Regions from separate parts of the Paenibacillus sp. NRS-1760 genome, predicted to be linked through region 2. Evidence: a T-box and tRNA genes for the amino acid it is inferred to sense, from the RefSeq annotation. Region 2 holds a T-box; the other holds one or more tRNA genes.
The links. The T-box of region 2 lies ahead of metG (methionine--tRNA ligase). A T-box ahead of a tRNA ligase gene usually reads a tRNA of that ligase, here a tRNA-Met.
Positions count from the first base shown of each region.

Region 1 (4,360 bases), on a different contig from region 2:
CTCTTTTGTCCTCTCGTAAACCGACCATAAAGGCGCTGACGATCACAGCAATACCTAATGTTAATCCATAAACGAGTCCACCGACAACATTACGCAATAACATGGTGCCTATACCTGGAGGTGAGCCATCCAGCTTTCTAATCTGTACGCCGCATATCCTTTTCCCAATGGTATAGCCGCTCCAAAATACCGGAACCAGTAACGAGTAAAGGAATGAGACCACATCTGTAAAATAATCTCTACCTTCATTACCTCCTGTAAATAATAATGAAATAATGGCTAATGGAATGCCAATAATAATGCCATCCAGCAACGAAGCTCCTAATCGAATCCAAAAACCTGCGTTCATGCCGAGTCCCCTCCAGTATTACATCATTAATGTTACTCCCTTATTCAGACACATTCCTATTAAAACTTACGCTTATCAGCTCCGATGTATACCTTAATCCATTCGCCTATCCTTAAAGTAAAAAATATTTCGAGGCATTCCCGTTTGAAGACTAACCCATCTCTTTTTTGACGATGATTAAAATAATGAAAGAAGGAATATAATCTGGAGGATAGATTTTGTGGATACTACAACAGAATTGCTAATAAAAAGAGCATATGCCAATCCCCGTTTAAGACAAAACATTGTGAACAAGAGTATGATTTGTTTGTATTGTGACTACTCCGGTTTCGTTGCGCAAAATAATCATGGAGCTGCTTGTTGTTTTGTCTTCAATAGAACAATACGCGTTACCGCCAAAAAAATTATGATGGAATATATTGAAGGTTCCAATTACGGTGAATTGCTTGCTGTTCGTTACAGTCTAGAAATACTTGCAAGTGCGCTGACGGAGTATGAGCCGAAGTTCGCTATTATCTATACTGATTGCAGTCAAATCGCAAACATTTTATCAAAAGATTATTTTTCTCATTCACACTATAAAGATGCTAGAGATGAAATATTGGCAGTTCTACATCATTTAAATAATATGTATCCCAACGTTCACATACAAATAAAATACATAAGCAAGCACAAGAAAAACAATACACTCCATAGGTTAGCCCATAATGCTGCGAGACAAGCTGCTATAAATTAATTACTGCCAGCCTATAATTTACTTAACAGCTTTAGAAATTAACATATTAAATTAAATTGCTAGATATTAAGTACCTAACGATAAAAAAACCTCCTTTGCTTAGAACTGACAAGTCAGATTCTATAAAGGAGGTTCTTTTATCGTTTGTACATCTTATGTACTTCGTGAAAACCATTGACTCGTCAATGTCTTCGAGGTATGCCGAGGACGGGAATCGAACCCGTACGGTGGTCACCCACCGCAGGATTTTAAGTCCTGTGCGTCTGCCAGTTCCGCCACCCCGGCATGTTGTAAAGGTTTTGCTTATGGTGGGCCCTGAGGGACTCGAACCCCCGACCAATCGGTTATGAGCCGACCGCTCTAACCAACTGAGCTAAGGGCCCTCGAAAAACGTATATTTCAACGTATTCATCGAAAGGTTGGTTGCGGGGGCAGGATTTGAACCTGCGGCCTTCGGGTTATGAGCCCGACGAGCTACCGGGCTGCTCCACCCCGCGACGTATATCCATTTGAGCAAAGCCAGTTGAATTGGCGACATAAAATAATATACTATATAGGTGTGTTTTAAGTCAAGCAAAATATTCTAATTTATTTTCTTTTTATTTTTTATGGTATAAACCTCACTCCGTATCGCCCTTTTCGGGATCGAAATACCTCTACCTCATGCGGAGTTTCATAGCCATACATCCAACCGTCATTCTCCATTCTCCTAACCAAACAACCCGCTTGAAATTTGGTTTCATATAGGCGAACCCAATATACCCATCTCATGTCATCCCTCCACTATCTTATTGGAGAAGCTGATGCTTATCACTCCAATAAAAGCTGTATACATTAGAATACCCCAAAATTGGGATCATACATGCAAATGGGGTATACTCAAAATAGGTCATTTCGAAGGAGCTGAAGACCATGTTATATGGAATTGTTGTTTTCCCCGAAAAGCATGTACAGGACTTCGCTAATAGCTGGCGAAGACGCCATGATCCGCATTACACAGCTGTGCCTGCTCATTTGACAGTACGATACGCAGAAGATTGGTCAGACGATGAATTGCAGCTTGCAGTCGCTCATTTAGAGCAAACAACATCTAAGCTGCCTGCTTTCTCTATCCATTTGAACCGTGTATCTACTTTTTTCCCTGTAAGTCATGTGCTCTATTTAGCGCTTGAAGACACCGTTTCCATGCAGAAGCTCCAGGAGAGCGTATGCAGCGGTCCGCTGGCCATTGTCGAGCCCAAATATGTTTTCACGCCACATGTCACGATAGGGCAAGAAATCTCAGCTGATGAGCTGCATGATTTATTCGGAAATCTGCGCATGCAGTCCATTGATCTTACTTCGAGAATTGATCGCATACACCTGATGTATCAGACCGAGAACGGCTCTTGGACCGCTTACCAGTCCTTTCTATTACGAGGTTAGACAAATATTAAGGAAAAAGCCCGCAAACGACGCAGAGGTCGATTACGGGCTTCTTTCTTATTTCAAATTATCTTGGCATTGGCATAATTTCGACTCCGCCGCCGTTGCCTTCTCCAGTTGGATTGTTTTTAATTTTTTCCAAAACCGCGTTTCCACGTGTTTCCCACTCAGCTAGCGCTTCACGAGCAGATTTTTTCTTCTCGATTACAGCCTGGAACAATTCATAGCCAGGTTGTTGAGCTTCCCATACGCCTGGTTTCTCACGGAAGATTTTGTCCGTATCTACAGCCGGCATTGGCTTAAGTGAAGTAAATGCGTCAATATTGTATTGCAAACCGCCGATTGGCGTCAAAAATTCCTTACGTGCAACCATTTCATATAGACTTCTTGATTTCAGCTTAGCCCATTCCTTGCTATTGGAGAACTTGATGAAATCCCAAGCGTCTTTATCGTTTTGAGCTTTGTTGTTAATACCCATCAACTGGCTCAATGAAATACTGCTGCCTACTTCTGGATCGCTTGGAGAAACGGGAACTGTCACAACGTCCCAATCAACAGCTTCAAAATCTTTAATTTTCGAAGCGTTGTCCGAAGCTCTCTTAAGCTCATTGATATAACCATAATCACCGATCGTCATCGCAATTTTGCCTTTGATGAACAAATCACCATAGAATGGGTCATTGCCGCCTTCGGAATTTTGCTTTTCATACATTTTATTCATAAATTCTTGTGTAGGAATCACTTCTTCTTGATACAGCGATGCAACAGTGCTCCATACATTTTCCCACTGATCGCTATTGACGAGCATTTTCTCGCCTTTGTCATCCCACATTTTTAGCTGCAATGCTTGGCTATAAGACTGCGCATTGCTAAAGCCGTCATTGGACCAACGATTGAAAGAGAATCCAAATTTACGGTCCACGCCTTCACCTTTAGCGACTTGACGTGCCAGGTTAAGAACTTCAGTCCACTCCATTTTGTTTGTCGGAGGAGTTACACCAGCTTCAGTAAACATTTTTTTGTTGTAGTAAAGTGCAGAAGAGTTGAACGTTGGCGTCAATGCATACAATCCGCCGTCACCAGCAGCTTTAATGCCTTCAACAACAGTTGGAACATAATCCGACAAGTCGAATTTATCTTGTGCTACTAGCGGATCCAGCGGTTGCAGCAAGTTGTCTTGTGTCATCCGACGAAGCATATTGTAATCCAGAACAACCACATCGACTGGATTTGATCCAGTTAGCATTTCTTTCATTTTTTCATACGGATCTGGCTGCTTTGTTGGCTTTGCAGGATCTTGCTGTTCAAAGCGTTGATCATCATAGTTGATTGCGCCTACGATTTGGAACTCAATGTTAGGATGAGACATTTCATACATATCCGTGTATTGCTGACGGAAATACGGCTCATTATCCGCACCGCCATAAAGCACGCCAATACGTAAAACCCGTTTTTCTGTAGAGCTGTCTGAGCCGCTGCTGCACGCTGCAAGCAGGCCAATAAGCAGGGTAAGTGTTAACGATACTAAAGTAAATTTGCGAATTCGCTTGCCTGACAATCTTTTATTATTCATTTGGTTTTAACCCCCTAGTGATTTAGGCGGAGTAATAATAATCCGCTCGCCGTCAAATTCCATCGTTGCTTTGTCTTTAATATTAAGAGCAGATAAATATTCCTTAGGCACTTGTAAACGTCCAACGCGATCTACCACGACATAGGCTTCATGCACAGACTGCAGTCCGCTGCTAACAGCTGGAAGCTCTGCCTCACCTCCATCAAGATTAATATTCGGATTGCGTTTAATAAACTCGGTGCTCGTCAAGCCATCGCGAATGGCAACCACTCGGTCT
Region 1 covers NZ_JBITPK010000016.1:130,899-135,258, reverse strand. Annotated here, with positions in the region: gene ACIFSR_RS25220 (RDD family protein) at 1-349, opposite strand, end outside; gene ACIFSR_RS25215 (RNase H family protein) at 570-1,085, shown strand; tRNA gene ACIFSR_RS25210 (tRNA-Leu) at 1,285-1,370, opposite strand; tRNA gene ACIFSR_RS25205 (tRNA-Ile) at 1,392-1,468, opposite strand; tRNA gene ACIFSR_RS25200 (tRNA-Met) at 1,506-1,582, opposite strand; gene ACIFSR_RS25195 (2'-5' RNA ligase family protein) at 1,998-2,510, shown strand; gene ACIFSR_RS25190 (ABC transporter substrate-binding protein) at 2,578-4,083, opposite strand; gene ACIFSR_RS25185 (ABC transporter ATP-binding protein) at 4,090-4,360, opposite strand, start outside.
Region 1: it has a tRNA-Met gene. The T-box ahead of metG (methionine--tRNA ligase) is inferred to sense a tRNA for this amino acid. The anticodon was not compared.

Region 2 (4,360 bases):
ATCAAAATATTTATTTGCTCTACGAATAGTAGCAAAAATTAACTCAATCGCTTCCTTTAGTCGTCCTTCTTCAATGAATGCACCTGACTCGACATATAAAGAAGCAATGGCTTTTATCCATTCCGCGCTCTGCTTGCTTTCAGGAACGTTTCCTTCAAAAGATTTATTTACAAACGCTAGCGTACGATTGACTAGATTGCCAAATGCGCCAAGCAACTCTCCGTTGTGACTATAAATAAATTCTCGCCAAGAAAAATCAGTATCCCGTTTCTCTGGACCGTTTGCGATCAGGAAATAACGAATAGAGTCTGGCTCATAACGCTTCAAAATGTCCGGCACCCAAACCGCCCAATTATTGCTTGTCGAAAACTTTTTCCCTTCCAGCGTCATGTATTCACAAGAGATGATTCGGTCAGGCAAATGGTATTCCTCGGCGCCTATCAGTACAGCCGGCCATATTAGTGTATGAAAAGGGATATTGTCTTTACCGTGTACATAATAAGAGGTTATTTCCTCATTTCCGTCCTTCCAGAAGGCCTCCCAGCTGCCGCCTGTTTCAGCAGCCCACTGCTTGCTTGCCGATAAATATCCGCTTACTGCTTCAATCCAGACGTAAATTTTTTTATCCTCGAACCCTGCAACCGGAACCTCCACGCCCCAATCTAAATCCCTTGTTGCCGCACGATCTTGAAGCCCCTCTGCAAGATATCTATGCGTTAATTGTACTGCATTTTCTTTCCAACCTTTTGTTTTTTTTGCATACTTAGTCAATTCAGCTTGGAAGGAAGAGAGTGCAAGATAATAATGTTCCGTTGGTCGCTCAATTGGAGGATTCCCGCAAAGCTTGCATGTCTTGTCTGTCAGGTCGGCTGGGTCAAGCAAGGTTGAACAATAATCACATTGATCGCCTCTCGCACGGTTGCTGCAAACAGGGCAAATCCCTTCAACATATCGATCCGGCAAAAATCGTTGATCTGTTTCACAATACGTTTGTTGGATTGTTTTTTTATATAAATGTCCTTTTTCTAAAAGTGTCAAAAATAACTGTTGAACGACTTGGTGATGAAATGGCTGGTCTGTTCGAGTATACAAATCATACGTAAACCCAAGCTGCTTAAAACATTCGGCAAATTCCTGATGAAATCGATCTGCAATATCTCCCGGAAAAACACCTTCCTGAATCGCTTGCACCGCAACAGGTGTACCGTGGCAGTCACTTCCAGATACATATAACACCTTATTTCCTTTTGCGCGGTAATAACGTGCCAACACATCCCCTGGCAATACACTCGCCAGTCTTCCCAAATGCAATGAACCGTTCGCATAGGGCCAAGCACCGCCAATAAACACATTTGTCATCATAACTCCTCCTTTTTTTGACAAACAAAAAAGCCCTCATCCCAAAGGGACGAGAGCTGTGCTCACGCGGTACCACCCAATTTTATTAATGCCTCGCGGCATTAACCTCTTCAGGTACGATGCTTATGCATGTATACCCTAGCACAGTAACGGGTGCGGGTTCCGGCGCAGCCTACAACCATATGAGGTTTCGATGCGCAGCTCAGAGACCATATTCCCAAAGTTATTCTTTACCCCTTTTCAGCAACCGGGGCTCTCTGTAAAAAGACATCGCCTTGGTACTCTTTCTCATCGCAGCTTTTGTTAGAATATTCAATTTATTGGAATTATACTCAATATGATATTTCAAGTCAAGGTGATTATGTTACTGCCCACCTGCTCAATCCGACGATTGATTTCTGCTGTTAAAAAGAACTCACCTCACATTGTGTAATATATGATATTGGTCGTTAAACCCCATTTCGTTCGGTAAGTTTATTTTTTTTATTCCTGTATGTATAAAAAAAGGACGCCGCTTGGCATCCTCTCTGAATTTCTGCTAAAACGCATAGCTGTGCTGTCACGATACTAAACCTGTACACCAATTAATTCGAACGCATTAAATCCAAATGAAACGTTATGGGTACATTTAAGTTCTATTTTATGATCATAAAAGCGAACGAAATAGGTTATCACATACGGGGTTTCTATGTAGATCAAAGTGAGAGATAGTTGATTGCTGTCTATCCAACAAGCCTGTGTAACCACTTCCTGATCATGTGTTTCCAAATCTTTCACAAAATGATCGATTGAATGGTTTGTGGTGCTGAAGTTAAAAGAATACGTCTTCACACTCTGTTCGCCAAAAAATAACTTAAACTGAAATTCGTTCCCGCTTGCTGCAAAATGAAGCTCAGTGAGTCCTTGTTTATTATCCATGAATGAAAAACGAAGATCATCTAAGCGAATAGGACTAGGCTCACTTAATGCTAGTATGAACGGATTAGCCATTTTCAAGAGATGCTGATCTAAATCTGATTTTTGTTCACCGTCTTCAGAGAGGATATCCGTATCTATTTGCAAGAGGATATGCTCATACACTAAATCTAGCATGGTTTGAAGCTGTTTCATGGAAGAGAAGCTCGATGTTGCCGCAATAACAACCTGATGTTTGGCCGACACAAAACACAGCTGCCCATACCCGCCATTTCCCATAAAGCAGCCATCACGACATAAAAAAAATTGATACCCATAACCTTGGGAAAAATCGATGCGCACTTCGTCTCGCGCTGTATCGCTTTGCACGCTGGTGGCGAGTGTAATGTATTTCTCTGAAACGATTCGCTTGCCATTAAATATGCCTTTGTTTAGCAGCATTTGCCCAAACTTAGCTATCCCTTCAGTAGGAATACTTAGTCCCATTCCCCCAGCAACGACGCCAAGTGGACAGGTTTCCCAAGAAGGGGATGAAATGCCTAGAGGCATAAACAAACGAGGCATTAAATATTCGGTTAGCTTTTGACCTGTTACTCTCTCAAGAATAGCAGATAACATATAGGTAGAATGTGTACTGTAACGATAATAGGTTCCTGGCTTATGCTCTACTTCCATTGCTAAATAGGCTTTAACCCAGTCCATTTGCTCTGCTACGCTTCTGTAAATATTGTCATGATGGCCAGCATTCATCGATAGCAAATGGTGTATTGTCATTTCAGCTAAGTTGTCCGAAATCGCGGGAGGCAGCTTATCAGGAAAAAAAGAGATAACATTGTCTCTTAAATCCAACAGCCCCTCGTCACATGCAATACCTATCCCTATTGATGTGAAGCTTTTGCTAAGTGAGAATAACAGCTGCAGAATATCTGGACGATAAGGATCACGATAAAACGTGGAAGTAGCCTTGCCGTTTTGCATCAAGATAAAGCTGTTCAACTTCAAGTTTAATTGATTGATTTGTGTAAAAAACGCAAGCAATGACTTTGATGATAAACCATGGTTTTCTGGTCGACCCATTTCCATAACACTTATCAAGCCTTCAACATCGTTAGTCATGAATGCAATCACCCACTCTTTTATACTCAAAGAATCTACTAGCTCAATTGTTTAATAAACGTCACTCTATCGTAACCGCTGCTAAAATAGTCCTTTTCATATAGGCTGAGCTCAAAACCGATCCGTTGATAAAAGGTTATCGTATCTTCATTACCCGGATGCCCTAAAGTATAAAGAATAATTTCCTTCTCTTTCAGCTCGTTTACTTTATTGCAGATGATAGAAAGCAAAGCTTTGCCAACGCCTGCTCGTTGAAAATCCTTTTTCACGACTACGCCTACGATTTCATAAAGTCCTACTTCATCATTATAAAGGTATCCTGCATGACCCATAATTTGATCGTCATCGCTATAAGCTACATAATATTGGCTTTTACCCGCTGGAGCTTTGGCAAAGTCCGCCCACCGAGGCGGATATCTTTCAATAACGAAATCTGGGAATTGCAGCGGATGCTCCGATAATATATTTATGACATCCTGCCTATCGTTGTGCTCGAACAATCGAATCTTCATATTATTAAACCTCCTAAATAGAACAATCTTTTTTCTGCTGTTCTACAAATTCATCCTTCGTTAGTCCAAATAAAATGAGATCTTTATACTCACCGTTAGTGTAAATAACTTGCCGGCGAACACCCTCTTGCTGGCAGCCCAGCTTGATCATCATGTTTGTTGAGCCTACGTTGCCTTCCAGTACATAGTCATTAAACTTATTAAGCCGTCTTTCCATAAAAGCATACTTTAAAAGAATTCTCATCGCTCTAGTCCCGTATCCCTTGCCTCGGTGATCTCTATCGATCTGTATGCCAATGCTAAACGTGCCGTTTTTCTCATCGATACTATTTAAATTAACGCCTCCAACATTTTCAGCGTTTCTATTTTCAATCGCAAACATGATACGCCTGTTGTCCGTAGAGAAATCAGCATAAGTTTCAACAAAGTTTTTGGCCTCGGCAATCGTAGGCGGCAGC
Region 2 covers NZ_JBITPK010000010.1:585,909-590,268, reverse strand. Annotated here, with positions in the region: gene metG (methionine--tRNA ligase) at 1-1,359, opposite strand, end outside; T-box leader at 1,402-1,663, opposite strand; gene ACIFSR_RS13645 (serine hydrolase domain-containing protein) at 1,927-3,390, opposite strand; gene ACIFSR_RS13640 (GNAT family N-acetyltransferase) at 3,429-3,902, opposite strand; gene ACIFSR_RS13635 (GNAT family N-acetyltransferase) at 3,916-4,360, opposite strand, start outside.